Regions from separate parts of the Streptomyces sp. NPDC090499 genome, predicted to be linked through region 3. Evidence: riboswitches for the same ligand, from Rfam matches in the RefSeq annotation. Region 3 holds a riboswitch; each other region holds the start of a gene.
The links. A riboswitch is a leader RNA that binds a small molecule or an ion and turns the genes downstream of it on or off. The one in region 3 is predicted to bind S-adenosylmethionine.
Positions count from the first base shown of each region.

Region 1: it holds a riboswitch for S-adenosylmethionine, as region 3 does, so the genes downstream of both, ACIQVL_RS37175 (putative leader peptide) here and thrC (threonine synthase) in region 3, are expected to answer to the same signal.
Region 2: it holds a riboswitch for S-adenosylmethionine, as region 3 does, so the genes downstream of both, ACIQVL_RS02080 (aminotransferase class V-fold PLP-dependent enzyme) here and thrC (threonine synthase) in region 3, are expected to answer to the same signal.

Region 1 is NZ_JBIVXP010000014.1:10,062-19,778, reverse strand. Features, by position in the region: gene ACIQVL_RS37190 (hypothetical protein) at 2-259, opposite strand; gene egtA (ergothioneine biosynthesis glutamate--cysteine ligase EgtA) at 256-1,536, opposite strand; gene ACIQVL_RS37180 (DUF427 domain-containing protein) at 1,855-2,670, opposite strand; SAM riboswitch class IV at 2,967-3,080, shown strand; gene ACIQVL_RS37175 (putative leader peptide) at 3,115-3,231, shown strand; gene ACIQVL_RS37170 (ABC transporter substrate-binding protein) at 3,455-5,074, shown strand; gene ACIQVL_RS37165 (ABC transporter permease) at 5,078-6,037, shown strand; gene ACIQVL_RS37160 (ABC transporter permease) at 6,034-6,960, shown strand; gene ACIQVL_RS37155 (dipeptide ABC transporter ATP-binding protein) at 7,044-8,735, shown strand; gene ACIQVL_RS37150 (cupin domain-containing protein) at 8,692-9,180, opposite strand; partial or broken gene ACIQVL_RS37145 (FMN reductase (NADPH)) at 9,142-9,396, shown strand; gene ACIQVL_RS37140 (nitroreductase) at 9,631-9,717, shown strand, end outside.
Region 2 is NZ_JBIVXP010000001.1:446,027-455,743, forward strand. Features, by position in the region: gene ACIQVL_RS02040 (glycosyltransferase 87 family protein) at 1-23, shown strand, start outside; gene ACIQVL_RS02045 (hypothetical protein) at 41-1,237, opposite strand; gene ACIQVL_RS02050 (NlpC/P60 family protein) at 1,268-2,287, opposite strand; gene ACIQVL_RS02055 (NlpC/P60 family protein) at 2,712-3,746, opposite strand; gene ACIQVL_RS02060 (NYN domain-containing protein) at 3,957-5,300, opposite strand; gene ACIQVL_RS02065 (hypothetical protein) at 5,340-5,579, opposite strand; gene ACIQVL_RS02070 (rhomboid family intramembrane serine protease) at 5,733-6,476, shown strand; gene ACIQVL_RS02075 (Lrp/AsnC family transcriptional regulator) at 6,473-6,754, shown strand; gene ACIQVL_RS02080 (aminotransferase class V-fold PLP-dependent enzyme) at 6,918-8,279, opposite strand; SAM riboswitch class IV at 8,445-8,561, opposite strand; gene trpD (anthranilate phosphoribosyltransferase) at 8,815-9,717, opposite strand, start outside.
Region 3 is NZ_JBIVXP010000007.1:163,532-173,248, forward strand. Features, by position in the region: gene ACIQVL_RS26040 (DUF3263 domain-containing protein) at 1-130, shown strand, start outside; gene otsB (trehalose-phosphatase) at 311-1,162, shown strand; gene ACIQVL_RS26050 (threonine aldolase family protein) at 1,181-2,260, opposite strand; gene ACIQVL_RS26055 (helix-turn-helix domain-containing protein) at 2,279-2,854, opposite strand; gene ACIQVL_RS26060 (metal-dependent hydrolase) at 2,854-3,576, opposite strand; gene ACIQVL_RS26065 (trehalose-6-phosphate synthase) at 3,706-5,130, opposite strand; gene ACIQVL_RS26070 (glucosyl-3-phosphoglycerate synthase) at 5,251-6,195, opposite strand; SAM riboswitch class I at 6,353-6,506, shown strand; gene thrC (threonine synthase) at 6,525-7,808, shown strand; gene ACIQVL_RS26080 (MoaD/ThiS family protein) at 7,852-8,127, shown strand; gene ACIQVL_RS26085 (cold-shock protein) at 8,596-8,802, shown strand; gene groL (chaperonin GroEL) at 9,186-9,717, shown strand, end outside.

The DNA of each region.
Region 1 (9,717 bases), on a different contig from region 3:
CTCAGCCGGTTTCGTGCCCCTGCCCGGCGAACGCGAGCACCGTCTTCCCGTGGGTCCGCCCTGCCTCCTGGCGGCGGTGGACCTCGACGACGTCCGCCGCCGGAACCGAACCATCCCGGGAGGCGCCGAGCGTCCGGGCGATCCGGGCCGCGGCCGAGCCGACTCCGCCGGCCGCCGCGTGGATCAGGACCGTCCCGCCCTCGCGCAGCCGGCCCGGCGACCCCGGGCACCTCTCGATCAGCGGCGCGACGCGCCTCACCACTCCGCTCGGAGCCGCGCGGACACCGCCCGGTCGAGTACGTCGTCGGCGGGGCAGCGGCCGCGTCGGACGTAGCGGTCGGCGTGGGCCGCGACGGTGTCCACGACCCTGGTGTCCGCGCCCAGTCGGGGCAGGGCCTCCAGTGCGGCGTCGAAGCAGGTGACCGCGGCGCGCCGCAGTCCGGGGTCGGCGAGTCCGTGGCGGGCCGCGGCGGTCCACAGCGGATTGTGCGGTGCCGGGGTCCCGGCGGCCCGCTCGGTCAGGGGCCGCACCGCCCGGTGCGCGATCGCGGCGGCGTCCGGGTCGTCGAACAGGGCGGTGACCACCGCGAGCGGGACGATCCACCCGTCGTCGCCGGGCTGGGCGTCGATCATGCGCAGTTCGAGGTGTCCGCGTGGCCTGACCGGCGGAAACAGCGTGCTGATGTGGTAGTCGAGGTCCGCGTGGGTGGGCGGGCGCATGGAGCGCGAGCGGGTCCACTCGCGGAAGCTCACCCGGTCCGGCACCTCCCAGGGGCCGTCCTGGCGTACGCACATCACCGGCGCGTCGAGGACCCGCCGGACCCAGGCGCGGCGTGGGTCGTGGGCCGGGGAGGGCCCGCCGGCCCGTCCCGGATCGAGTTCCGCCCACTTCAGCTGCCGGGTGGACAGCCAGCCCGTGGCGCGGCCTTCGGCCATGGGCGAGTTCGCGAACGCCGCGACCAGGACCGCGCCCAGGTGGTGTGCCAGCCACCAGCGGCGGGCGAATCCCATGACGCCGGGTTCCTCCCGTCCGGCGTCGAGGCACACCTGGACGGAGGCCGACGTGCACATCAGGGTGCGCCCTGCCGGGCCGGTACGGTCGAGGCAGGCCTCCATCGCGTCGTAGCGCCGCTCCCGCAGGAAACGGCGGGGCCGCTGCCAGGGGTCGACGCCCATCCCGGCCAGGGTCAGGCCGTGCCCGCGCAGTGCGGTACGCACCGCGTCCAGATCGGCGGAGACCTCCGCGACGCAGGCGGCCAGTGACGGGGCCGGCCGGGAACTCAGTTCCACCTGGCCGCCGGGCTCCACGCTGAGCGCCGACACCAGTGGCAGGGTGCGCAGTACGGCGTGAGCCGCGGCCAGCTCCTCCCGGCCGACGGAGTCGTGCGGTGCACGCTCCCGGTGGACGAGCCATTCCACCTCGACGCCGACGCTGCGCGGCGGGCCCGTCTTGAAGCAGACCCCCTCGACCAGCGCCTCCGCCTGTCGTTCGGTGACGGCGGGGCCGTCACCGCCGCACTCCGGTGAAACCGACATCCGGGAGCCTCCTGAGCCGCCTCAGGGCCGTCGGGGATCCGACGTCCGGTACGCGTACCGCTGTGCCTGCTGTCAGAGTCCGCCGTCCCGCCCTGTCACGACAAGAGCGCACTTTCCAGACGACCGGCCATGGCGTCCGGACCTTCGGCACCCCGCAGCGGGCGACTCGGCAGGACGCGGGCGGCAGGCCGGTGTCGCGGGGTTCCGCCGGCGCCGGTTCTCGGCCGGGGTACACGGGTGACACGTCAGGCCCCGCCGCGGTGCGGCCGACCGTGGTCCGGCGAGGCCCGTCGGGACGGACGCCGCGGTCGTGGCTCGTCAGGTGCGCCTCTGCTCCGAGAGCGCCTTGGTGAAGTGGGTGACGGGGCGTTCCACCCGCTCGCCGTCGAGGGTGATGTCGACCGCCTCGTTGTAGAACGCGAGGAGCCCCTGGACGGCGCCGACCGCGGGCAGCGGGTCCGGGTAGCTCCAGACGACGTTCGGCGGGACGTCGCCCTCGCCGCGCCACGACCAGTACTCGGCGGTGCCCTTGTACGGGCAGCCGGTGTGGTGGTCGGTGGCTTCGAGCAGGTCGAGGCGGACGTCCTCGCGCGGGACGTAGTAGCGGGTGGGCAGGCCGGTCTCGAAGAGCAGGACCGGCCGACGGGTGTCCGCGACGACCGTGCCGTCGATCTCGACCACGAGGTGCCGGCTGCTGGGGATGGCGTCCACCCGCTTGTGCGGGTCGCGGGGGTGGACGAAGATCTCTTCCTCCTCCTCGTACCAGTGGTCGAGGCCCCGGCCGACGCGCCGGAACCACTCGAAGGCGATGTGGTCGGCCAGGTCGGCCGCCGGGAAGGTCCAGGCGGCGTTGGCCAGCAACTCGCCGTCGACCTCGACGTCGTAGAAGATCCGCGAGCCGGTGTGGGTACCGGTCGGCGGGTTCTTCGCGGGACGCAGGAGTTCCTCGCGCACCTCCGCGCGCGGGAACGCGTACAGCGGCACGGGAACACCCGGCTCCCAGACAAGGACGGGGTGCCGGCTGTCGACGACCGTGACGTCACCCTTGCGGCCGCGCACCCAGCGCTCGCTCGGCTCCCACAGGAGCCCCTCGGGGGTGGTCCGCACGGCTCGCGCGGTGGGGAATGTGGTCATGACCGGCTCTCCTTCGGGCTTGACACGCGGTGACTTCGGCGACGTAGGGGCGTTTCTCCCGCCAGGCGGCGAACTGCCGGAGCGGCCGGAGAACCAACCACAGGTACTCCCCGACGCTGCCACGGGCACGCTCCCACACCGAGACGGGTTCGAAGCCGGAGCCGTCCGGGTCGGCGAAGGCCGGCAGGGGTGCCACCGCCCGGTGCCGGAGGCGGGTCCAGGTGTTCGCGTTCCCCGGACAGGGCGTCACGTGACGGCATTGACGTACGCCAAGATCGATCCGTAGCATCGCCAACGGCATTGAGTGTCAGCGTCAGGCCCTGGCTCGCTGACCGGCAACCCTCCCGCGCGGTGGGGTGCTCCAGGTGAAAGCCCGGCGGGATCACCGATGACTCCCGCAAGCGCGTGGCCCCGTGACCGGGGCCGGAGACGGGGAGGTTCGACATGCGGCACAGCGATGACTCCGCTGCTTCCCCCGCCGACGCCACGGCGTACTCCCGGCTCGCGCGCCGGCGCCACATCGACCTGAAGCGCTCGACCAGCTGCCTCTGTCGGGCCTGACCGGCCCGGCTGCCGCCGGCTGACGTTCCGTCACCGGTCCCGGCCCCTTCGCGCCGTTCCCTCCCTCGCCGCCGGTTCCCGGCGTCGTCCGCATGCCAAATCCCCTGTCTGCACAGCGCATCCCCGGCCGGAGTCCCGATCCGCCGGGGCCGCACACACCGTCATGCCTCCGCGCATCCGTGCGCGGTCGTGCCCCGGTGACACGAGTAGGAGAAAGCCCTCCGTGACTGCACTTCCGGATTTCAGACCCTCCCGATGGGCGCCCCTGGCCGCGCTCCTGACCACCAGCGTCCTGCTGACCGCATGCGGTTCGGGCGACGACGGCTCCGGCGGCGGAAGCGGCCGGGCGAGGTCCGGCGGCACCCTGACCTTCGCGGTGGGCTCCGACGCCGGCTGCGTGGACCCGCAGCAGGTCGCCGGCAACGACACCATCTACTCGGTGCGCCAGATCGTGGACTCCCTGACCGACCAGGACCCGAAGACCGGCAAGATCGTGCCGTGGCTCGCCAGGAGCTGGGAGATCAGCTCCGACGCGACGACGTTCACGTTCCATCTGCGGCCGGGCGTCACCTTCAGCGACGGCTCGGAGCTGACCGCGCAGGTGGTCAAGGACAACTTCGACGCGGTGCCGGGCCTCGGCGCCCTGGGCACCCTCGCCGAGGGCTACCTGAGCGGCGCCAAGAGCACCACCGTGGTCGACCCGCTCACCGTCAAGGTCGCCTTCAAGCAGCCCAACGCCCAGTTCCTGCAGGCGACTTCGACCCACTCGCTGGGGATCGAGTCCTCGGCGAGCGTCAGGAAGAGCCCGCAGCAGAAGTGCAGCGACGGGGTGGTCGGGTCCGGGCCTTTCGTGCTCAAGCAGTACGTGCAGAACCAGTCGGTCACCCTGGACAGGCGCACCGGCTACGACTGGGGCTCCTCGCTCTGGTCGAAGCAGGGCGCGGCCTACCTGGACAAGCTGGTGTTCAAGGTCGTGCCGGAGGCGGGCGTACGGGCCGGCAGTCTCCAGTCCGGGCAGGTGGACGCGATCAGCAGCGTCGGCAAGGCCAACGAGGCGTCCCTCAAGGGCGGCCAGGTCACCCTCCGGAGCCGCGCCAACCCCGGTGTGGTGTTCGGCCTGGGGCTCAACAACGCGCGGCCCCTGCTGAAGGACGCGAAGGTCCGTCAGGCGATCTCGGCCGCCGTCGACCGGAAGCAGATCGCCGACACGGTCTACCCGACCGGCACCCGGCCCGCGACCAGCATCCTGGCGCACACCACGCCCGACTACACCGATCTCTCGGCGGACCTGGCCCTCGACACGGCCAAGGCCAAGTCCCTTTTGGAGCAAGCCGGTTGGAAGGCGGACGGCGACGGCGTCCGCACCAAGGACGGCAAGAAGCTGGCCCTGACCATCAGCTGGTTCCCCAACGCGGCCACCAACCAGCCCGCGCTGGAGCTGGTCCAGCAGCAGCTCAAGGCGGTCGGCATCGACGTGGTGCTCAAGCAGCTGCCGGTCACGCAGTTCGCCACGACGCTCCAGTCGGGTGACTTCGACGTGGTGTGGGGGAACACGACCCGCGCCGACCCGGACATCCTGCGCAGCTCCTTCTCCACCCGGCTGGCCAACTTCTACCACCTCCCGACCAGTTCGCTGGACACGGCGCTGTCCGCGCAGGCCGCGACCACGGACACCGCGAAGCGTGAGCAACTGATCGGTGAGGCACAGCAGTTGATCGTGCGGAACGCGTACGACGTGCCGGTGGTGGAGCTCCAGACCCAGCTGGGCGTCTCGAACAAGGTGCACGACCTGACATTCGACTCCGGCAGCCGCGTCCAGCTGCACGACACCTGGATCGGCTAGCGCATGCGCCGCTATGTGATCAAACGGCTGGCGCAGGCGGTCGGGGTGCTGTGGGCGGCGTACACGGTGTCGTTCCTGGTGCTGGACCTCCTGCCCGGTGACCCGGTCTCCGCGATGGCGGGTGCCGGGATGGACACGGGGCAGGTCGATCCGGCCCAACTGGCCAGGCTGCGGCACGAGTACGGCTTCGACAAGCCGGTGCCGGTGCAGTACGCGGAGTATCTGGGGCGGGCGGTGCGCGGGGACTTCGGCGACGCGGTCTCCACCGGCCGCCCGGTGACCTCCACCCTGGCCGACGCGCTGCCGCAGACGCTCCAGCTGACCGGGGCCGCACTGCTGCTGGCGGTGGTCCTCGGCGGCGGCCTCGCGGTGGTGGCGACGTACACCTCGCGGCGGTGGCTGCGGCAGTTGCTGCTGTCGCTGCCCCCGCTGGGGGTGTCGGTCCCGGCGTTCTGGGTGGGGCTGTTGCTGGTCGAGGCGTTCTCGTTCAACCTGCACTGGTTTCCGGCGTTCGGCAACGACGGGCTCAAGGGGCTGGTGCTGCCTGCGCTCACGCTGGCCATCCCGACCGGCGCGCAGGTCGCCCAGGTGCTGGCGAAGAGCCTGCTGACCGCGCTGGACCAGGCCTACGTGGAGACCGCGCGCGCCAAGGGGGCCGGCCGGTGGCGGGTGCATCTGCGGCACGCGCTGCGCAACGCGTCGCTGCCGGTGCTGACGGTCGTCGGCCTGCTGGTCGGACAGCTGATCGCGGGTTCGGTGGTGGTCGAGACGGTGTTCTCCCGGGACGGTCTGGGCCGGGTGACCGCCGGGGCGGTCACCACCCAGGACATCCCGCTGGTCCAGGGGGTGGTGGTGTTCGGCGCGCTGATCTTCGTGGCGACGAACCTGCTCGTGGACCTCGTCTATCCGCTGCTGGACCCGCGGATCGTGGTGGCCTCGGACAGAAGGGCAGGCTTCGCATGAGTCAGAGCCTCGTCGACGACCAGGCCGGGGCCGCCCTCGGCTTCGCCCGGCCGGTCGAGAACGGATCCTCCTCGGAGCCGCCCGGCGGGCCCGCCGGCATCCGCCGGGTGCTGCGCTTCCTGCTGCGGCGTCCCGGTCTGCTGGTGTCCGTGGTCGTCCTCGTGCTGGTGGTGCTGGCCGCCTTCTGGCCGGACCTGTTCACCTCGCAGGACCCGCTGAAGGGGGTGCCGTCCCAGAACTTCCGCGGCCCGAGCGGCAGTCACTGGTTCGGCACCGACGAACTGGGCCGCGACGTCTTCTCCCGCGTGGTCCACGGCGCCCAGCTCTCCCTGAAGGCCACGCTGATCGCGGTCCTGGTCGCGTTCGTGGTCGGCGGACTGCTCGGTGTGGTCGCCGGGTTCGTGGGCCGCTGGGTGGACGACGTGCTGATGCGCTTCGTGGACGTCCTCCTCGCCATCCCCGCGCTGTTCCTTTCGCTGGCGCTGGTCACCGCGCTCGGGTACGGCACGGTGAAGGTGGCGGTCGCGGTCGGCACTGCCGGCGTCGCCTCCTTCGCCCGGGTGGCGCGGGCCGAGGTGCTGCGGGTGCGGCAGGCGGTGTTCGTGGAGGCGTCCCGGTCCTGCGGGGCCCGCTGGTACTCGGTGCTGGGCCGGCACGTGCTGCCCAACGCCGCCGGGCCGGTGATCGTGCTGGCCACCCTGGACTTCGGCTCCTCGATCCTGGCCGTGTCGGCGCTGAGCTTCCTCGGCTACGGCGCGCCGCCACCGGCCCCGGAATGGGGGACGTTGATCTCCGACGGCCGCAACTACCTGGCCAACGCCTGGTGGCTGACCGCGCTGCCCGGTCTGGCGATCGCCGCGACCGTGCTGGCCGCGAACCGCGTCGCGCGGGCGCTGGACGGCGAATGGGCACGACAGCGATGACCCACGACACGCATGAGAACAGTGACGCACACAAGAACCGCGGCGCACACGTGAACGGTGAAGCACGCGAGAACGGTGAGAACGTGACCGCACCACTCCTGGAGATCCGCGGCCTGTCCGTGTCGTACCGGACCCGGGGCGGCGCGGTACCGGCCGTACGGGGCGTGGACCTGGACGTATGGCCCGGACAGGTGACCGCCGTGGTCGGCGAGTCCGGCTCCGGCAAGAGCACCACCGCACACGCCGTCATCCGGCTGCTGGCGGCGAACGGCACCATCGACGCGGGCACCGTCCGCTTCGGCCGGCACGACCTGGCCGCCCTCTCCGAGGCGGAGCTGCGTACCGTGCGCGGCGCGCAGATCGGGTTGGTCCCGCAGGATCCGACCGTCTCGCTCAACCCGGTGAAGCGGATCGGCGAGCAGGTCGCCGAGGTGCTGCGCGTCCACGGCCTGGCGACCCGGCGCGCGGCGGCGGCCGAGGCGGTCGCCGTCCTCGACCGGGCCGGGCTGCCCGACGCGGCCGTCCGGGCCCGGCAGTACCCGCACGAGCTGTCCGGCGGCATGCGGCAACGCGCCCTCATCGCGATCGCGATCGCGGCGAAGCCCCGGCTGATCATCGCCGACGAGCCGACCAGCGCGCTGGACGTCACCGTGCAGCGGGTCATCCTCGACCATCTCCAGCACCTCACGGAGGAGTCGGGCACCGCGATCCTGCTGGTCACCCACGACCTCGGGGTGGCCGCCGACCGGGCCCAGCGCCTGGTGGTCATGGAGCAGGGCAGGCTCGTCGAGGCGGGCGAGACCCATGCCGTCCTCGCCGACCCGCAACACGACTACACCCGGCGGCTGCTGGCCGCCGCCCCGAGCCCGACCACGGCCCGCCCCCGTACCCCGGTCCCCGCAGCCCCGGCCGGCACGGCGCCTCCCCTGGTGGAGGCACGCAACCTGGTCAAGGAGTTCAGGCTGCCGCGGGCCGGCGGCGAGGCCCGGATCCTGCGCGCGGTCGACGACGTCAGCCTCACCCTGCGGCGCGGCCAGACCCTGGCTCTGGTCGGGGAGTCGGGCTCGGGCAAGTCCACCACCGCCCGGCTGGTGCTGCGCCTGGCCGGGGCGACCTCCGGACAGGTGCTGTTCGACGGCACCGACGTCACCACGGCCAGGGGTACCGCGGTCAGGGAACTGCGCCGGCGAGCCCAGCTCGTCTACCAGAACCCGTACGCCTCGCTGGACCCGCGCTTCTCCGTCGGGGAGGTGGTCACCGAGCCGCTGCGGGCGTTCAAGGTCGGCGACCGCGCCGCCCGGCTGGACCGCGCCCGCGAACTGCTCGACCGGGTCGCGCTGCCCGCCGCGACGCTGGAGCGCCGCCCGGCGGAACTGTCCGGCGGACAGCGCCAGCGGGTGGCCATCGCGCGTGCCCTGGCGCTCTCCCCCGACCTGGTGGTGTGCGACGAACCGGTCTCCGCGCTCGACGTGTCCGTGCAGGCCCAGGTCCTGGACCTGCTGGCCGAGTTGCAGGCGGACACCGGCGTGGCGTACCTGTTCATCTCGCACGACCTGGCCGTCATACGGCAGATCGCGCACCAGGTCGCCGTCATGCGGGGCGGACGGGTCGTCGAGACGGGCCCGCCGGCGGACCTGTTCTCCGAGCCCCGCCACGAGTACACCCGCGAGCTGCTGGCGGCGATCCCGGGCGGGCGGCGGGCCGGAGGGGGCCCGGACACGGGCCGGGCCGTCACACGCCGTCCGCCGGAAGGGCGTACAGGCCCGGCAGGTTGACCACGACGGCCTCCTGGGTGGTGCGGGCGATGACGACCACGGCCTCCTCGGCGGGGTCGGGGTTCTCCTCGCGGTGCGGCACGAACGGGGGGACGAAGATGTAGTCGCCCGGCGAGGTGCGCAGCCGTACCTCCGCGGGCCGGTCGCCCGTGTCGTCGAGGAAGACGAACTCGGGGTGCCCGCTCACGATGTAGATCGCGGTCTCGGACTCGCCGTGGTGGTGGTCCGAGCTGGCGGTCGCGGGGGCCACGTGGGTCTGGCCCATCCAGAGCTTCTCGGAGCCCACGGTCCGTCCGCTGACGGCGGCGAACCGGCGCATGCCGCCGGTCTGCGCGGTGTCGCCGTCGAGGGCGTCGGCGCGGACGTGGTGCAGCCGGGTGCGCAGCGGCGTCGCCGGGCGCTCCTGACCGTGCTGCCACCGGCGACCGGCGGCAGCACGGCGCACGTCCTGGCCATCGACTACGCCCTGCGCCCGGTCCTCAGCTCCATGGGCGCGGCGCACATCGTGCCCGGCTGGTTCACGCTCGACAAGCACATCACGACGGACGCCGACGGCCGGCTGACCGTGGCCCCCGCGTCGGCCGAGGCGCTGGCCGAGGTCACGGACCGCTTCTCGGCCGCGCTGCACGGCCGGCCGACCCGCCTGGCGGCCGCAGGCTGAGCCCTGCCCGTCACCGCTGCCGCGCATGACGAGGAGGGTTGCGGCGACACCTGGTACCGGGCGCCCCGCACGGTCCGGTACCGATCCGGCAGGCGCCGGACGCGGACTCCTCGCCCTGGAGCGCGGACCGCTTCCCGGCCGCATCCCATGCCACCCGCCCAATATGGTATTGACTGATACTATTTCAAGCGAGAAGATATCGGGTGTACCGGATGGAGAGGGGTGCCCGCGATCATGAACGTCTATGAGGCTGTCAGGAGTCGGCGGGCGGTCCGGGAATTCTCCGACCGGCAGGTTCCGCGGGAGGTGCTGGAGCGCGTA
Region 2 (9,717 bases), on a different contig from region 3:
AGGAGACCCCGGTCTCCTCCTGAGCCCGCCCGCGACCGGCTCACTCGCCCAGCTGCGCCGTCACGTAGTCCCGCCAGCGCGCGGTGAAGTCCGGCAGCGTCGTGCCGAGTTCCGTCCTCAGGGCGTCCTCCACGGCGCCCGCGCGCTGCTTGTGCGCACCGACCGCGCGGTAGAAGGCGCCGAGCTTCTGCTCGCCCCAGTGGGCGGCGATCATCCGGCAGGCCAGCCAGCCGCCCTCGTAGGCCTGGGCCAGTTTGGTGGGGTCGTCGGTGAAGCCGAAGTCCTGGTCGGCGGGGAGGTCTTCGGGGGTGTCTCCGGCCTCGACGGCGCGGGCGAGTTCGGGGGCCGCCTCGCCGGGCGTGCGGCCGGTGTCGAGGTAGCCGATCCAGTCGGCGTAGCCCTCGGACAGCCAGAGCGGGGTGGCGGCCGTGGTGTGGGCGCGGGTCGCCACATGGGTCGTCTCGTGGGTGAGGACGACCTGCCTGCCGACCGTGCCGAGGACCGCGTACGCCTCCGGGTTGAGGATGACCCGGTCCGCCGGTGCCTGGCCGGAGCCTCCCGCCTCCCCGGTGGTGACGGCGGCGATGCCCTTGTAGTTGGAGGCGGGGGCGCCCAGCAGGCCCGCCATGCCGTCCAGCGACCCGGGTACCAGCAGGACCACCCGCTGCGTCCAGTCCGTGCCCCACGCCTTGGAGACCTCGGGGACGGCGGCGTCGGCGAGCCGGGCGTAGTCGCGCAGCGTGACCTTGGACTGGCCGACGCCGAGGACGAGGGCGTGGGCGCTCTTGACGGCGGTCACCTCGCCCTGGTCCCAGAGCTGCTGCCCGGACTTCTTGGCGGGCTTGTCATATGTGACATACCACTGTCCGTCGGCCGTGCGGCTGAGGGTCAGTGCCCGGTCCGTCGTCACCGGCGCCTTGTCGTACCCCTGTATCCGGTAGCTGAGCCGCGCGTCGGCGGTGGCGCCGGCGCCGTCGGTGTGGAGGGCGGTGAGCCGGTAGCTCCAGTCCGCGAGCGGTACGGCCCGCAGGTCGGAGTACGAGCTCCGGGTGCCGGTCTCGGCGTACGCCTGCTCGTCGTGGCCGAGGACCGCCGCCGAGCGGCGGTCCAGGACCTGCTGTACCTCGGCCATCGCCGTGCCGGTCGACGACTGCCCGCCGCCGCATCCGGCCAGCGGCAGGAGCAGCAGACACAGCCCCACCGCTCCTGAGCGCCACACCCGTCCACGACCGGCCACTTTCCGATCGTAAGGGCAGGAGCCCGGAAGTCAGGGCCTGGTGACGGAGGAGACCGGCATCATGCCGACCGGGTCGTAGCGGACCGGGGCGCCGGGGTAGGGGGCGTGGATGACCTGGCCGTTGCCGACGTACATGCCCACATGGCTGGCGTCGGAGCGGTAGACGACCAGGTCACCGGGTTGCGCCTGGGAGAGCGGGACCTGGTGGCCGGCGTAGCGCTGCTCCTGCGAGGTGCGCGGGAGGTGGATGCCGGCGTGCGAGTAGGACCACTGCATCAGGCCCGAGCAGTCGAAGCCGGAGGGGCCGCTGGCGCCCCAGACGTAGGGCTTGCCGAGGGCGGAGCGGGCGGCGGCGATCGCGGCGGCGGCACGGGCGTCGGGGACGGCTGCGCCGGAGAGGTCGGGCAGGGCGGTGCGGTCGTCGCCGCGGGAGGCGTGCTCGAAGGCGACGCGGTCGGCGGCGGGCATCGTGTTGAGCAGCCGCCGGGCCTTGGCGAGCTGGCGTTCCACGACGGCCTTGTGCGAGGCGACGGCCTTGCGGCTCTTCTCCAGTTCGGCGAGGTTCCCGGCGGCCTCGGTGCGCTCCTGGGCGAGTTCGCGCATCGCCGTCCGGAGCCGCCTGAGCTGTCCGGCCTGGCGGGCGTCGACGCGGTCGAGGAGGGAGGCCCGGTCGAGGTAGTCCTGCGGGTCGTCGGAGAACAGCAGGGCCACGGTGGGGTCGATGCCGCCGGAGCGGTACTGGGCGCCGGCGAGCGAACCGAGCGCCTCCCGCATGGTGTTGATGCGCTGCTGCTGGCGGGCGATGCGGTCCTGGGAGTCGTTCACCTCGCGGCGCAGCGAGCCGGCCCGCTCGTCGGCCTTGTCGTAGGCCTGGGTCGCCTCCTCGGCCTGCCGGTACAGCCGGTCCACCTCGGCACGGGCGTCGGCGTGCGGGGCGGCGCTCGCCGGTACGGCACCGAACGCGGCGGCCGCGGCCGACAGCACGCAGATTGCGGCACCGGCGCCCCGGTTGAACCCGGACGACGGTGCGAGACGACGATGAGACCCCACGGGAAGCTGCATTCCTTCCGATCGTCGGACGCCGACGGTCTCCCCCGGTGTCGGGGGAAACGCGCCAGACATTGACGCCCTCTCCCGCCCAGGGCAGGAGATCCGGTCCGCGCCGCTCAGCGGCGCCACCGCGGGTTCCTGCTTCGCAGGCCGCCGCCGACCCGTGCGGGTCGGTCCTACGCAGTCTCCACAGGCGTGACTTCCCGCCCGTCCGGCGGTAGGTCCGGCGACTTCCGTCACTGGACGCGGCGATGCTAGCCGCGCGGACACGCACCGGCCAAAGGCCCTTCCCGGCCGCACAACGGGACGCCCCGCCTCTGACGCAGGTCAAAGGCGGGGCGGGGGGTACATCAGGCTGAAACAGTTCGCCCGTTCGGACGCCCGGGCATCGCGATCTTGACGGGGCGCGGAGTCTCGGCGGTGGTCAGATCCGGACGCCGAACTCGAAGGTCATGTCGCTCATCGCCTCGTAGCGGACCACGGCGCCGGTGTGCGGGGCGTGCAGCACCTGGCCGTTGCCGGCGTAGAGGCCGACGTGGTGGTAGTCGCCGTAGAAGATGACCAGGTCGCCGACCTTGAGGTCGCTCGCGCTGTAGATGCGGGTGCCGGCGTTGGCCTGCGCCTCGGAGGTGCGCGGGATGGTGACGCCGGCCTGGGCGTAGGCCCAGGAGGTCAGGCCCGAGCAGTCGAAGGAGGACGGGCCGGAGGCACCGTAGACGTACGGCGAGCCGATCACGGACTGGGCGGCGGCGAAGGCGGAGGCGGCCCGGCCGGAGGCGGAGCCCGTGCTGCCGAGGTCCACGCGGGAGGAGGCGCGGCTGGCGGCCTGGGCCTGCTCGGCGTCGAGGGCCGCCTTCTCCTTGGCGGTCAGGGTGTTGAGCAGCTTCTGCGCGTCGGCGAGCTTGCCCTGGACGGCCGACTTCTGCTTGGCGAGCTCGGTGCGGGTGGCGGAGAGGTCCTTGAGCTTGTCGGAGGCCTCTGCCCGCTCCTGGGCGAGTTCGCGCTGTTTGTCCTGGATCTTCTTCAGGGCCTCGACCTGCTGGCTGCTCAACTGGTCGAGCGTGGAGGCCTTGTCGAGGTAGTCGTCCGGGTCGGACGAGAGGAAGAGCTGGACCGACGGGTCGATGCCGCCGGAGCGGTACTGCGCGGTGGCCAGCGAACCGAGGCTGTCCCGCAGCTTGTTGAGGTCCTCCTGTCCACGAGCCACGTTGTCCTGGATCGTGGATATCTCCTTCTGCAGCTTCTGCTGCTTGTCCTTGGCGCCGTCCAGCTTCTCGGTGGCCTGCTCGGCCTCCTCGTAGAGCTTGTCGACCTTCGCCTTGACCTCGTCCTTGGTCAGCTTCTCGCTGGGCGCCGCGTTGGCGGCGTTGGCGCTGAGGACTACGGCGGCGGCCGCTGCGGTGGTGAGCACGGTCACGCGCGCACGGCTCGGCTGCTTGGGTCGACGATGGGACGCCACGGAGACGGGCTCCTTCGTTTGAGTGATCACCCGTGTGGAGGTTCGAGGCCCGACCCTAGTGACCTACCTGTGATCAGTTCAAACCCAGCAGCGAAAAAACTGGTCACGCAACGCACTCTTTGCACATAACTCACGAGCGGTAATGCACGATTGACGCTACGTTGCGTGACGGTTCGGTCAATTCGGGCATTGCATATGCGGGTTGCACGTTCAGGACAGTCGCTTCAGAAGCATCGCAGAAGCCACCGGACGGGCACCCGCCTTCGCGACCCCGTCGGCGACCTCGCGGTCGGTCGAGGCGACGATCACCGGCCGGCCCGGCGGCTCGGCGCGCACCAGCTGGCGGATCAACTCGTCCGCGGTGACACCGGGCTTGGAGAAGAGGACCCGGACCCCGCGCGGCGGGGCGAGCAGCACCGGCGCGGCCAGCTCGGCGCCGTCGAAGACACAGGTGACCTCGGCACCGGTCTGGGCGGCGAGCTGGGAGAGCTGGCCGAGCAGCCGCAGCCGCTGCTTCTCCAGCGGCATCTGCGGATAGCCGGTCTTGGTCACGTTGTAGCCATCGACGACCAGGTGCGCCTGGGGCAGCGCGAGCAGCTGGTTGAGGATGGCCGGGTCGTGCTCCGACAGTGCGCGCGCCGCGATGTCCTTCGGGGTCATTCGTCCCGGTTCGACCGCGTCCACGGTCTCGGCGGGCCGCACCGACACCGGCGGCAGGGCCAGCTCCCGGCGCAGCCCCTGGGCCGCGTCGAGGACGGTGTCGAGCAGCAGCCGCAGCCGCATGTCCTCGACGCTGCGCCCCTCCCGGGCGGCCCGCCGGCTGGCCTCCAGGGCCGTCTCGGCCTCGCCGAGCCGGGCCTTGAGCCGCCGGCTCTCGCTCTCCGCGGCGGACACCAGGGACTGCCCCTCGGCCCGCCCGGTCTCCATCTCGCCCTGCAGCTTGCGCAGCGCCGCCTCGCCGCGCTTCACGTCACTGAGGGCGGCCCGCAGCTTGCGGTGAAGCGATTCGGCTTCCTTCTTCGCCGCGTCCAGCTCGGTGCGCAGCCGCTCCGTCTCGGACCGGGTCTGCTCCCGGGCCCGGTCCAGCTCCTCGCGCAGCCGCTCCAGTTCGGCCCGGCTCTCCTCGTCGGCCCGCTCGGCATCGGCGCGCTGGGCCTCCTCGCCGGCCGCCGCCACGAGCTTCACCCATCCCGCGGGGCGCAGTACATAGGCCGCGGCCGCCACGTCGAGCGGGTCCGCGGCCGGGGGCGGGGAGCCGGAGTCCAGGGCGCCGGCCAGTTCCGGCTGGGCCTCTCTCAGCTTCTCCCCGATCCGCTGCCGGAAGAGGGTGTCCGTCTCCAGCGCGGCCGCCATGGCGTTCCCCGCGAACTTGGCCCGGCGATTCGGGGCGAAACGGGCGTACTGTCGCAGCTGTGCGGGCAGTTCGGCGAGGGTCAGGCCGCCGAACCCGTCCGACACGATCTGCACGACACGCCGTCGCACACCGTCGGGCAACGGACGGTCAAGCACCTCGGCGGTGCCGTCGCCCGGCCCCCCGCCTGTGGTCTCCACCATCCGTCACACCCCATCACCTGTACGGGGCCGCTCCCGGTCTCAGGAGTCGGCGCCCGGCCTGTCCACGAGTTCCACCTGGTCCACCGCGTTGCACCAACGGCAGCGCACCGACTCGATGGTCTCACTGACCACCTCGCGCTCCTCGACCTTCGGCTCACCGGCCAGGTCGAGGTGGACGTACTCGACCACCTTCGACGAGCGGGTCACGTCGAAGCGCGTGAGGTTGCCGCAGAGGGTGCAGCGCCACCGCGTCGTGGCGGTCGGCAGGGGAACCGTCATCGTGGCTCGTTCGCTTCCTTCTAGTGTCCGTGACGCGCCGTCCCGACGCGTGTGGCTCGTAACCCTACGGCCTGGCGGGTACTCGACGCCGCCCTGTCCGCGGCGGCGAGGCGATCTGCACCACTGCGTCCGGTTACGCCATGCTCTATGTCCATGATCGGCAACTGGAACACGACGGCGGCCCGGACCCTGCGGAGTCTGCGCGGCACGTCCGCGCCCATGACGTACACCCTGATCGCCGTGTGCTGCCTGATCTTCGTGCTCGGCCCCGCCTCCGGCTTCAACCCGTCCTACGGCACCGGTGAGGCCCTCGCGGCCGCCCAGCGGGCGTATTTCCGGCACTGGGGGGTGGTGCCCGCGGACCTGTTCGACGGTCCGGTCCGGGAGGCGCTCACCCCGGCCACGGCGCTGTTCATCCACGGCAGCTGGGTGCACCTGCTCGGTAACATGCTCTTCCTCTTCGTCTTCGGGGCGATGACCGAGGAACGGATGGGCCGCGTGGAGTTCACTCTCTTCTACATCGGCTGCGGCTATCTCGCGCTGCTCGGCTACGCGGTCGCCAACGCCACGTCCCCGCAGTCGCTGGTGGGCGCGTCCGGGGCGATCTCGGCCGTCCTCGGGGCGTTCCTGTACCTGTTCCCCAGCGCCCGCGTGACCAGTCTCCTGCCCTTCCTCTTCTTCCTCCCGCTCCGCTTCCCGGCCTGGGTGGTCCTCCCCTTCTGGGCGGCCCTCCAGTGGCTGGCACTGAACCAGGCCCCCTCCGGCCCCGGCGTGGCCTACCTCGCCCACCTGGTCGGCTTCGGACTCGGGTTCGGTTACGCGTGGGTGCGGTACGGCCGTACCACTAAAGTGAAGGTCGCCCCAGCTCCGGCACCCGAGGGAGAGAACCAGCCGTGATCACCGCGATCGTCCTCATCAAGACCAGCGTGGACCGGATCCCCGAGATCGCGGAACAGATCGCCGCGCTGGACAGCGTCAGCGAGGTCTTCTCCGTCACCGGTACGTACGACCTGATCGCCATGGTCCGGGTGCGCGAGCACGAGGACCTGGCCGAGGTGATCCCGGGCCGCATCAGCAAGATCCAGGGCGTGGAGGGCACGGACACGCACGTCGCGTTCCGCACGTACTCCCAGCACGACCTGGAGGCGGCGTTCGCGATCGGCCTGGACAGCTAGTAGGCGCCGCCGGCTGCAGCGTGCCCTTCTTTTCTTTTGGGGGCGCGGGGAACTGCGCGATCAGCCACGACGCACCCGCAGAGACGACACTGCGGACCGGTGGGGGCTTGCCGCGCAGTTCCCCGCGCCCCTGACGGGGCGCTGCCCCTGAGGTCGGCCTGGATCACACCGCCGGGACGCAGCGGCCCTCTTCCGTGCGGTACGTCCACTTGGCGCCGTGGGCAACCAGTTCCTTCACGGCGTTCACGAAGCGCTCCACGTGCTCGTCCGGCGTCCCCGCCCCGAAGCTCACGCGGATCGCGTTGAGGGACTTCTCGCCCGGTGCCGCCTCCGGCGCCCCGCACTCGCCCTGGGTCTGCGGGTCGGTGCCCAGCAGGGTCCTGACCAGCGGGTGGGCGCAGAAGAGGCCGTCGCGGACGCCGATGCCGTACTCGGCGGAGAGGGCCGCGGCGAAGTGGGAGCTGTTCCAGCCGTCCACCACGAAGCTGAGCACGCCGACGCGGGGGGCGTCGTCGCCGAAGAGCGAGAGGACCCGGACCTCGGGGACCCCGGCCAGCCCCGCCCGCACCTTCTCGATCAGGTACTGCTCGCGGGCGACCAGCGTGCCGAAGCCCGCCTCGGTGAGTGCCTTGCAGGCGGCGGCGATGGAGTAGGCGCCGATCACGTTGGGCGAGCCCGCCTCGTGCCGCGCCGCGCTCTCGTGCCACTCCACGGCCACTCCCCCGTCCTCGCGCCGGGTGACCTTGCGGCTGGCGCCGCCGCCCGCGAGGTAGGGCTCGGCGGCCTGGAGCCAGTCGGCGCGGCCGGCGAGGACGCCGGAGCCGAAGGGGGCGTACAGCTTGTGGCCGGAGAAGGCGACCCAGTCGACGTCCAGGTCCTGGACGGAGACGGGGTGGTGCGGGGCCAGCTGGGCGGCGTCCAGGACGATCCGGGCGCCGTGGGCGTGCGCGGCGGCCGCGAGCTCCCGTACGGGCCACAGTTCGCCGGTGACGTTGGACGCGCCGGTGACGCAGACCAGGGCCGGGCCGTGGGGATCGCGGTCGGCGAGGGCGCGTTCCAGGGTCTCGACGGCCTGGCGCGGGGTGCGGGGCGCGTCGAGGTAGGTGACGCGGGCGTCCTGCCAGGGCAGCAGGGAGGCGTGGTGCTCGGTCTCGAAGACGAAGACCTGACAGCCGGCGGGCAGGGCACGGGCCAGGAGGTTCAGGGAGTCCGTGGTGGAGCGGGTGAAGACCAGCTGGTCGTCGGGGCGGCAGTCCAGGAACTCGGCGACGGCCCGGCGGGCGTTCTCGAAGAGGTCCGTGGAGAGCTGGGAGAGGTAGCCGGCGCCTCGGTGGACGCTGCCGTAGTAGGGCGCGTACGCCGCGACGTCGTCCCAGACCCGCTGCAGGGCGGGGGCGCTGGCCGCGTAGTCGAGGGCGGCATAGGCGACCTCGCCGCCGGTGACGAGCGGGACGGTGACATCGCGGCCCAGAACGGGCAGGGGGGCACAGACGGACTGGGCGGCGACAGCGGTGGAGACGGACATGGCGGAACTCCTGTGAGAGGCAAGGGGAATCACCGCGCGAACCGGTACGGCTCAAGCACGGGGAAGGGTGAAAGGGGTGTGCGGAGGCGGGGCTCGGCGCCCTATCGCATTCGCTTGCTCACAGAAGGCTCCCTCGACGACCAGGACCCCTGGTGTTTCGTGAGGGGTCCGCGCTTGCCGTAGACCTCGCTGCCTACGGCCTGGTCTTCACCCGGGGCACCCCGCCACGGACGGAGGGTTGCCGGACAGTCGGCCGGGGCCTCATGACTGTCACTCATGACCTGCAAAAAACCTAGGTGAAGTGATCGCCGACGCGCAACCCGTGTCCGGATGACGGGACGGGAGCCTGGCCGGCTGGGCACCGTCGGCAACACCGTGTCGGGTTGCGTGCCGTTGCGGCGGGATGAGACCCAGGCCGGTCGCCGACTTCACCAGCATCGGCGCCGGTCTTCCTCTTTCCGCCGCAACGGCGATCAACCACGACGGCGGGGCCCGGCGGGGCCTGACCGCGCCTCCGCACCGTCGGCCGTGCCCCTTACTTGTTCGTCGCGGCTGCCCAGCGCTCAAGCACCCGCTTGGCCGCACCCGAGTCGATCGACTCCGCCGCCCTGTCCATGCCGGCCCGGAGCTGCTCGGCCAGTGCCCCGGCGCCCGGGTCGAGGGCCACCAGGGCCGCCGCCGAGTTCAGCAGCACCGCGTCCCGCACCGGGCCCTGCTCGCCGTCCAGCAGCCTGCGGGCGACCTCCGCGTTGTACGACGGGTCGCCGCCCCGCAGCGCCTCCACGGGGACCAGGCCGATGCCGACGTCACGGGGGTCGAAGGTCTCCTCCGTGACCTTGCCGTCGCGGACGATCCAGACGCGGGACGTGGCGGTCGTCGTCAGTTCGTCGAGGCCGTCGTCGCCGCGGAAGACGAGGGAGGAGTGACCGCGTTCGGCGAAGACGCCGGCGACGACGGGGGCCATGCGGGGGTCGGCGACGCCGACGGCCTGGGCACGGACCCGTGCCGGGTTGGTGAGCGGGCCGAGGATGTTGAAGACCGTGCGGATGCCCAGCTGGCCGCGCGCGGCGCCCGCGTACCGCAGCGCCGGGTGGAACTTGACGGCGAAGCAGAAGGTGATGCCTGCCTCCTCGGCGACCTCGGCGACCCGCTGCGGGGTCAGGTCGAGGTTGACGCCGAGCTTCTCCAGGACGTCGGAGGCCCCGGACGCGGAGGAGGCCGCGCGGTTGCCGTGCTTGACGACCTTCGCCCCGGTGCCTGCCACCACGAGCGCCGACATCGTGGAGATGTTCACCGTCTTCGCGCCGTCGCCGCCGGTGCCTACGATGTCGACGGTGCGGCCCGGCACCTCGATGACGTTGGCGTGCTCGTACATCGTGCGGACGAGCCCGTTGATCTCCTCGACGGTCTCGCCCTTGGCCCGCAGGGCGACGACGAA
Region 3 (9,717 bases):
GGACCTGGCTCCGGTGCGCTACTACCAGCTCCTGAACGCCCTGCTGGACGACGAGCGGGCCTTGGCCCACGACCCGGTGACGGTGAACAGGCTGCGGAGGGTGCGGGACGCGCGGCGCTCGGAGCGCTGAGGCGGGGATCTGCGCCCCCGCCGCCCCTACCCGTCCCGTCCTCCAGGGGGCTGCGCCCCCTTCGGCCCCCATTGGGGGATTTGGTCTGGATGTGACCTGCGGGCCGGTGGGGCTTCTCGCGCAGTTCCCCGCGCCCCTTACGGGGCGCTGCTCGGGGCGTTGCTCGGATAGTGTCGGCGCATGGGAACCCACATCACGGAACCCCTTCCGACGCCGCGGACCCCGGCCGGGCGGGACGGTCTTGCCGCGCTCCTCGCGCGGCCCGGCTCCGCCCTCGTCGGACTCGACTTCGACGGGACGCTCGCGCCGATCGTCGCCGACCCGGAGCAGGCGCGGGCGCATCCGGACGCCGTGCCGGTGCTGGCCGCGCTCGCCCCCAAGGTGGCCGCCGTCGCCGTCGTCACCGGCCGCCCGGCCGAGGTGGCCGTCCGCTACGGCGGTTTCGCGGGCGTGCCCGGCCTGGAACACCTCGTCGTCCTCGGCCACTACGGCGCCGAACGCTGGGACGCGGCGACCGGCGAGCTCACCGCACCGCCCCCGCACCCCGGCATCGCCGCCGTCCGCGCCGAACTCCCCGCCCTCCTCGACCGCGCCGGAGCCGCGGAGGGCACCTGGATCGAGGAGAAGGGCCGGGCGATCGCGGTCCACACCCGGCGCGCCGCCGACCCCCAGGCCACCTTCGAAACCCTCCGCGCCCCCCTGACCGACCTCGCCACCCAGCACGCCCTGATCGTCGAACCGGGCCGCCTGGTCCTGGAACTCCGCCCCCCGGGCACGGACAAGGGCGTGGCCCTGCGCGAATACGCACGGCACATCGACGCCGGCGCGGTCCTCTACGCCGGCGACGACCTCGGCGACATCCCCGCCTTCGCCGCCGTGGAGAAGCTCCGCGAGGAGGGCGTCCCCGGCCTGCTGGTCTGCAGCGGCAGCGAGGAGGTCACGGAGCTGGCGGACCGCTCCGACCTGGTGGTGGAAGGCCCGGAGGGCGTCGTACGACTGCTGAGGAGTCTTGCCGCCCTGAGTGCCCCGTAGGCCCCCGTCTCCGGTCCTTCAGGCGGTGTGGCGGTGGACCGCGTCGACGAGCTGGTCGATGTCTTCGGGCGTGTGGGAGAACGCGGTGACGAAGCGGACTACGCCCGGTTCCCAGCGGTCGTGGTAGAAGGCGTAGCCCTCGGCGAGGAGTCCTTCGGTGACGTGCCGGGGGAGGCGGCAGAAGACGATGTTGGCCTGGGGCGCGGCCAGCGGACCGGTGCCGGGGACGGCCTTGAGGCCCTCGCCGAGCCGGGCGGCCATGGCGTTGGCCCGGCGGGCGTTGCGCAGCCACAGGCCGTCGGTGAGGTAGGCGTCGAGCTGGGCCGACTGGAAGCGCATCTTCGACGTGAGCTGGCCGGCCCGCTTGGTGCGGAAGGCGAGCTCGGTGGCGAGCGCGGGGTCGAAGGAGACGACGGCGTCGGCGGTCATCGCGCCGTTCTTGGTGGCGCCGAAGGACAGCACGTCGATGCCGGCCCGCCAGGTCATCTCGGCGGGGGTGGCGCCGGTGTGGGCCAGGGCGTTGGCGAAGCGGGCGCCGTCCATGTGGACGCGCAGCCCCGCGTCCTTGGCGATGGCGGACAGCCGGCGGATCTCATCGAGGGTGTGGACGCTGCCGCTCTCGGTGGCCTGGCTGATGCTCACCACGGACGGCTGCACGCTGTGCACGTCACCGGCCCGGCGGCGCACCGCCCGCCGGAGTGCGTCGGGGTCGATCTTGCCGTCGGGGCCGGGCACGCCGACGAGTTTGGCGCCGTTGGTGAAGAACTCCGGGGCGCCGCACTCGTCGTGGTTGATGTGGCTGTCGGGGTGCGAGAGCACGCTGCCCCAGGGCGGGGTGAGGGCGGCCAGGCTCAGGGCGTTGGCGGCGGATCCGGTGGAGACGGGGAAGACGTCGACGTCCCGTTCGAAGATCTCCCCGAGCCTGCGGCGGGCGCTGTCGGTGACGGGGTCGTTGCCGTAGGGCAGGACCTGGCCGACGGCCGCGTCGGCGACGGCCCGGACTATCTGCGGGGCGGCCCCGGCCATGTTGTCGCTGATGAAGGCGCGGCCGGAGGGGGTGGTGACGAGGGCGGAGGGGGTGGTGGCGGTGGGGCTCATGACGGGTTTTCCTCGGGCTCAGCTGCTGATGGGGGAGGCGAAGACGACGGTGATGTCCACTTCCTCGGCGCCGGTGCGGTAGAAGTGCGGGGCGTCCCCGGCGAAGGCGAGCATGTCGCCGGGGCCCAGGTCCTGCGGGGCGTCGACGGGGCCTGCGGTGACGTACCCGGTGGCGACGAGCAGGTGCTCGATCGTGCCGGTGGCGTGCGGGACGCCTGCCAGCTCCGTCTCGGGCGGGATGCGCAGCCGCCAGATCTCCAGGCTGTTGCCGCTGCTGATCCGGCGCAGCAGTTCCCGGGAGACCTCGCCCGGTTCCGCGGGCGTGGCCGGACGGAAGACCGGCCCGGTGTCGGCGTCGCGTGCCAGCAGGTCGGCGATCGGAATGCGCAGGGCGATCGCGATCGCGTCCAGGGTGTCGATGGTCGGATTGCCGTTGCCGGCCTCCAGCTGCGACAGCGTGGCCTTGCTCAGCCCGGCGCGCCGGGCCATCTCGGCGGCGCTCATGCCGCGCTGCTGGCGGCGCAGCCGGATCTTCGCGCCGACCGCGGCCGCGGTACTGCTCACCGGCTGCCGGCCGGACGGCGGGGGCGTCATCAGCGGCTCCTGTGGGTCGCGGTGTAGGACACGCGGACGCGGCCCTTCTTCACCTTCAGCGTCGGCAGGACCACCTCGGCGAGATCGCCGAGGCTGCGCACGTGCGTGCCTCCGCACGGCGCGTGGTGCAGGGTGCCCAGGTGCACCACGCGCCGTCCCTCGCCCTCGTGGCGCGCGAGGACGGGCAGGTCGTCGGCGATCGCGGTGGCGACGGCGGCCCGCAGCGCGGCGGTCGCCTCCTCCCGTCCCTCGGGATCGGCCAGCCGGGTGTCCGGCTGCGGCGTCCGGAACTCGATCCGGGCCTGGCCGGGGAAGTGGTTGCTCGCGACCATCTCCCACCCCTGCGTCCGCCCGGCGGCCTCGACCAGGTGCCCGGCCGTGTGCAGCGCGGCGTGTGCCGTCCGGGCGTCCATGTCGATCCGCGCCCGGACCCGCCGGCCCACGGCGAGGGACGGCAGCGTGCCGCCCTCGGGCGCGACGGCGACGACCAGCCCCGACTCGCGGTCCCGTACGGGGACGATCTCCGTGTCGTCCAGCAGGCCCCGGTCGGCGGGCTGGCCGCCGCCCTGCGGATGGAACAGGCAGTGCTCGACGGCCGCCCACGGCGTTCCGTTCTGCTCGCCGACGGCGATCACCCGGGTGTCCACCTGTTCCAGGTAGGTGTCGTCGAGGTAGGTGCCGACCTGTGCGGCCACCTGAACGATCTCAGCTGAATGAACCATGCGTTCACTATAACGAACTCACTCGGAATGGTGAACCCATCGTTCGTTATAGTGAACGCATGGGACGTGGCGGCGCCGGGCAGCGGAGCCGGTGAGCGCTCCGGCCCCAGGACTGCGGCGGCGGAGAACTCAGCCGCCCAGCGCCCCCAGCTGATCCAGGAACCACTGCGCGGGCGGCAGCGCGGTGGCTCCCGCGGCCAGCCGCTTGCAGCGCTCCGTGCGCTCCTCCACCGGCATCGTCAACGCCCGGTGCAGGGCCTCCGCCGTCCCCCCGATGTCATAGGGGTTCACCACCACCGCGTCCTCGCCCAGCTCCTCGTACGCCCCGGCCTCCCGCGACAGCACGAGCACGCACCCCTCGTCCGACACCACCGGGATCTCCTTCGCCACCAGGTTCATGCCGTCCCGGATCGGGTTCACCAGCGCCACGTCGGCCAGCCGGTACGCCGCCAGCGAGCGCGCGAAGTCGTCCTTGACGTGCAGCACGACTGGCGTCCAACCCGCCGTCCCGTAGGCCGAGTTGATCTCGTCCGCGACCCGCTGCACCTCCGCCGTGTAGTCGCGGTACACGGACAGGTCCTGCCGCGACGGATACGCGAACGCGACATGCACCACCCGCTCCCGCCACTCGGGGTGGCCGTCGAGCAGCTGCCGGTACGCCAGCAGCCCCCGCACGATGTTCTTCGACAGCTCCGTCCGGTCGACCCGGACGATCGTCCTACGCCCCTCGCCGCCGATCTCCGCCCGCAGCGCCCGCATCCGCTCGTCCACGTCCGGCTCGTGCGACCGCTTCCGCAGGAAGTCCGCGTCGGCGCCCAGCCCGTGCACCCCGATCCGGGTGTCCGAGGAGGGGATCCCCGGCCCCAGCACCGCATGGCAGCAGTCCGTGAACGCGTCCGCCCACCGCCGCGTCAGGAACGCCGCGTGGTCGGCGCCCAGGATCCCGCCGAGCAGCTCCGCCGCGATGTCGTCGGGGAGGAGCCGGAAGTAGTCCGGCGGCGCCCACGGGGTGTGGGAGAAGTGGCCGATGCGCAGGTCCGGGCGGAGCTGCCGGAGCATGCGCGGCGCGAGCGCGAGGTGGTAGTCCTGGATGACCACCACCGCCCCCTGGCCCGCCTCCTGCGCCAGCGCTTCCGCGAAGGCGCGGTTGTAGGCCTGGTACGACCCCCACTGCCGCCGGAACTCCGCGTCGAAGACCGGTTCCAGCGGGGTCTGGTAGAGCATGTGGTGGACGAACCAGAGCACCGAGTTGGCGATGCCGTTGTACGCGTCGGCGAATACGTCCGCGTCGATGTCGAGCATGCGGACCTGCTGCCCGCCGGTGTCCCCGGCCGGCAGCCGGCCGCCCTCGGCCCGCCGCACCGCCTCCCGGTCGCCGTCGCCGAGCGCGGCGCACACCCAGACCGCGTTCGCGTCCGGCCCGATCGCCGACAGGCCCGAGACCAGCCCGCCGCCGCCCCGTTTGGCGTGCAGCGAACCGTCTTCGCGCAGGTCGTACGAGACCGGGCCGCGATTGGACGCGACCAGCACCTCGGCACCGCCGGTGGAAGCCATGGGGGAAGCCATACGCCTCAACCTAGCCCGGCCCGTAAACGCTCAAACGTACGGCCGCGCCCGACGCGCCGCCGTATACGGCCGTACGGCGAACTCACGCCACGCACGCGGACCCCGCACTCACGCCACCTTGCGCTCGGCGTACTCCGTGATCTCCACCATCGGCGGGCGTTCCTCGGTGTCCACGGAGTACGTGCGGGGCTCGAAGCCGTCCTCGCCCCGTTCGAACTGGGTGAGGGCGGGCCGGATCAGGTGGCCGCGGGCCAGCCGGAGCTGGGCCGTGCGGTAGATCGCGGCGGACATCCGGCCGAGGGCCTGGCCGTCCTGGTGGCGGTGCTTGCGGACGCCGACGTCGACCTGGGCGAGGGCGTCGAGCCCCACCAGGTGCAGGGCGTCGACCAGCATGCCCAGCTCCACGCCGTAGCCGACCGGGAACGGGAGCTGTTCCAGCAGCGAGCGGCGGGCCGCGTACTCGCCGCCGAGCGGCTGGACGAAACCGGCCAGCTGCGGCCAGTGCATGTTCAGCAGCGGGCGGGCCATCAGCTCGGTGACCCGGCCGCCCTGCCCGGCGGCGCCGCCGAGCGGGCGGTCGTACATCGCCTTGACGAGGTCCACGCCCGGTTCGGTGAGGAGCGGGCCGACGATGCCGGTGACGAAGTCGGAGGAGAACTCCCGCAGGTCGGCGTCGATGAAACAGACGATGTCCCCGGTGGTGACCAGGAGGGAGCGCCAGAGGACCTCGCCCTTGCCGGGGACGGCGGGGATGCGGGGCAGGATCGCGTCGCGGTGCACCACGCGGGCGCCGGCGGCCGCGGCGACGGCCGCCGTGCGGTCGGTGGAGCCGGAGTCGACGACCACGATCTCGTCGACGAGCGGCACCTGCTGCATGAGGTCGTGGCGGATGATCGCGACGATGTCGCCGACGGTCTCCTCCTCGTTGAGCGCGGGCAGCACGACGCTGACCGTCTGCCCGGAGGACCGTTTGGCTGCCATGATCTTGTGCAGGGGGCGGTCGGTTACGGACCAGGAGCGGGTGGCCAGCCAGCGCTCGGCTTCTTCCAGCACGGTCAGCGGCTCCTCACTGTCACGGTCACACGACGAGGTGTGATCCATCTCGCGGTTCGGACGACTCTCTCAACTGTCCTGGCCTTCGGTTACAGTCTTGAACAACGCCGATGACCATCGCATGTCCTGGGGTCACCCGGCGTTGACAACTACATACCGCTCATCCAGAGGGGCAGAGGGAAACGGCCCGATGAAGCCCCGGCAACCCTCCAGTCGGTACTCGTAGATCACTGTCGATCGCCGCGAGGCTCCCGGCTAGGGAAGGTGCCAAATCCGTCTCACGGCGAGATGCGTCGTGAGGAAGATGAGGAGAAAGGGCCTCGCCTCACATGGCTGTGCAGACTGTTGCAAGCACCACGGATTCCACCGTCGACCTTGGTCCCGCCGCCGCCCTGAGCTGCCGCGAGTGCGGTCACCGGGTGCCGCTCGGCCCGGTCTTCGCCTGCGAGGAGTGTTTCGGCCCGCTGGAGATCGCGTACGACTTCTCGGCCTACGACACCGAGGAACTCCGCAAGACGATCGAAGCGGGTCCCGCGAACATCTGGCGCTACGCGCCGCTGCTGCCCGTCCCCGCGGACGTGGCGACCAAGCCGAACATCAACCCCGGCTGGACCAAGCTCGTCCAGGCCGACAACCTGGCCCGCGAGCTCGGGGTGACCGGCGGGCTGTACGTGAAGGACGACTCCGGCAACCCGACGCACTCCTTCAAGGACCGCGTCGTCGCCCAGGCCGTCGAGGCCGCCCGCGCCTTCGGCTACACCACCCTCTCCTGCTCCTCCACCGGCAACCTGGCCGGCGCGGTCGGCGCCGCCGCCGCCCGCGCTGGCTTCCGCTCCTGCGTCTTCATCCCGCACGACCTGGAGCAGGGCAAGGTCGTCATGGCCGCGATCTACGGCGGCGAGCTCGTCGGCATCGAGGGCAACTACGACGACGTGAACCGTTTCTGCTCCGAGCTGATCGGTGACCCGGCCGGCGAGGGCTGGGGCTTCGTCAACGTCAACCTGCGGCCGTACTACGCGGAGGGTTCCAAGACCCTGGCGTACGAGATCTGCGAGCAGCTCGGCTGGCGGATCCCGGACCAGCTGGTCGTCCCGATCGCCTCGGGATCGCAGCTGACGAAGATCGACAAGGGGCTGCAGGAGCTGATCAAGCTCGGTCTCGTCGAGGACCGGCCGTACAAGATCTTCGGTGCCCAGGCCGAGGGCTGCTCGCCGGTGTCGGTGGCCTACAAGGAGGGCCACGACGTGGTCCGCCCGCAGAAGCCGAACACCATCGCCAAGTCGCTGGCCATCGGCAACCCGGCCGACGGGCCGTACGTCCTCGATATCGCGCGGCGTACCGGCGGCGCGGTGGAGGACGTCACCGACGAGCAGGTCGTCGACGCCATCAAGCTGCTCGCGCGGACCGAGGGAATCTTCGCGGAAACCGCCGGCGGAGTGACGGTTGGAGTCACCAAAAAGCTCATTGAGAATGGGTTGATTGATCCGGCGAAGTCGGTCGTTGTACTCAACACCGGTGATGGACTGAAGACGCTGGACGCGGTGGCGGGGACCGGACTCACCGCGACCATTCGCCCGAATCTGGAGTCTTTCCGCGAGGCCGGGCTCGCCTGAGTCCCCCGAGAAATAGGGCGTTGCCCGGACCGGAGGTAAAAACGTGAGCGTCACCGTTCGCATCCCCACCATCCTGCGCACCTACACCGGTGGCCAGGCCGAAGTCGCCGCCGAAGGGGCCACGCTCGGCGAGGTCATCTCGGACCTGGAGAAGAAGCACACCGGCATCTCCGCGCGGGTTCTGGACGACCAGGGCAAGCTGCGCCGGTTCGTCAACGTGTACGTCAACGACGACGACGTGCGCTTCGAGCAGGGCCTGGAGACCGTCACCCCGGACGGCGCCGGCGTCTCCATCATCCCGGCCGTCGCCGGAGGCTGACCTGCGGCCCCGCTTGACAGGCTGATCGAATGACCGAACATTACCTTCGGTAACGCCGATCACCGACTGTTCATCCGATTGCCCCCTCCGTGAGAGAAGCGGAGGGGGCAATTCTGTGTGGTTGAGCGCGGTACAGTTGGGGAACACGGTCCCGATCTCCAGGTCGGGAGCCCCGTATTCGATACCGCGAGCCCGACAAGAAGTAGCCAAAGTGCGCGGGTTATATGCGGCTTTTGTGGCCTTTATGGGGCCCGACTTGCCCTGAATTCGGCCGAATTCTTGCTACATTCCGGACCCCTTCCGTCCAGAATTCTCGTCCGATTGACCTGTTGCAGACGGCAGTTGGACAGATACATTCAGCCGCGGTCGACGCGTTCCGGCGCACGCCCCCAACCAATGGGGGGTGAGGTCTGACCCGGATCCGCGAAGTGTGGATCTGTGCAAGGGCCAGTAATAGGGGAGTTAGGCATGGCTCAGGGCACCGTCAAGTGGTTCAACGCGGAGAAGGGGTACGGCTTCATCGCGGTCGACGGTGGTGCGGATGTTTTCGTCCACTACAGCGCGATTCAGATGGACGGCTACCGCACCCTGGAAGAGGGTCAGCGGGTCGATTTCGAGATCTCGCAGGGCCAGAAGGGGCCGCAGGCGGACATGGTCCGGCTGGCGACCAGCTGAAGCACGCGCCGACTGACAGCGACGTTCTTCTGTATTTCTTCGAAGGGCTCGTGCCTCCCGGGGCACGAGCCCTTCGGCATGTCCCGGGCTCCCGGCCCGCAGGTCCCTGGCTCCCGGCCCCCGTGCCCCGGGCGCCGGCCCGCAGGTTCCGGGCCTCCGCTCCTCATGTCCTGGGCCCCAGTCCGCGAGAGCCGCTTGCACTCGCCTAGGCCGAGTGCTAATCATTGGCGTTAGCACTCTGAAGGTGAGAGTGACAACGAAGGACCGGGTCGGTGAGGCCCGCAGGCCGGGTGGGGCAAGGAACCCACGGGTCGGCGAGCCGTCCGTCGCGGGCGCGGGCGCGGTCCGAAGACTCACCCCCAGTCCTGGAGGGACCACTTCACATGGCCAAGATCATCGCGTTCGACGAGGAGGCGCGGCGCGGCCTTGAGCGCGGTATGAACCAGCTCGCCGACGCCGTCAAGGTCACCCTCGGCCCCAAGGGCCGCAACGTCGTCCTTGAGAAGAAGTGGGGCGCCCCCACGATCACCAACGATGGTGTGTCCATCGCCAAGGAGATCGAGCTGGAGGACCCGTACGAGAAGATCGGCGCCGAGCTGGTCAAGGAAGTCGCCAAGAAGACGGACGACGTCGCCGGTGACGGTACGACCACCGCGACCGTGCTCGCCCAGGCCCTGGTCCGCGAGGGCCTGCGCAACGTGGCCGCCGGTGCCAACCCGATGGCCCTGAAGCGCGGTATCGAGAAGGCCGTCGAGGCGGTCTCCGGTGCCCTCCTCGAGCAGGCGAAGGACGTCGAGACCAAGGAGCAGATCGCCTCCACGGCCTCCATCTCCGCCGCCGACACCCAGATCGGCGAGCTCATCGCCGAGGCCATGGACAAGGTCGGCAAGGAAGGCGTCATCACCGTCGAGGAGT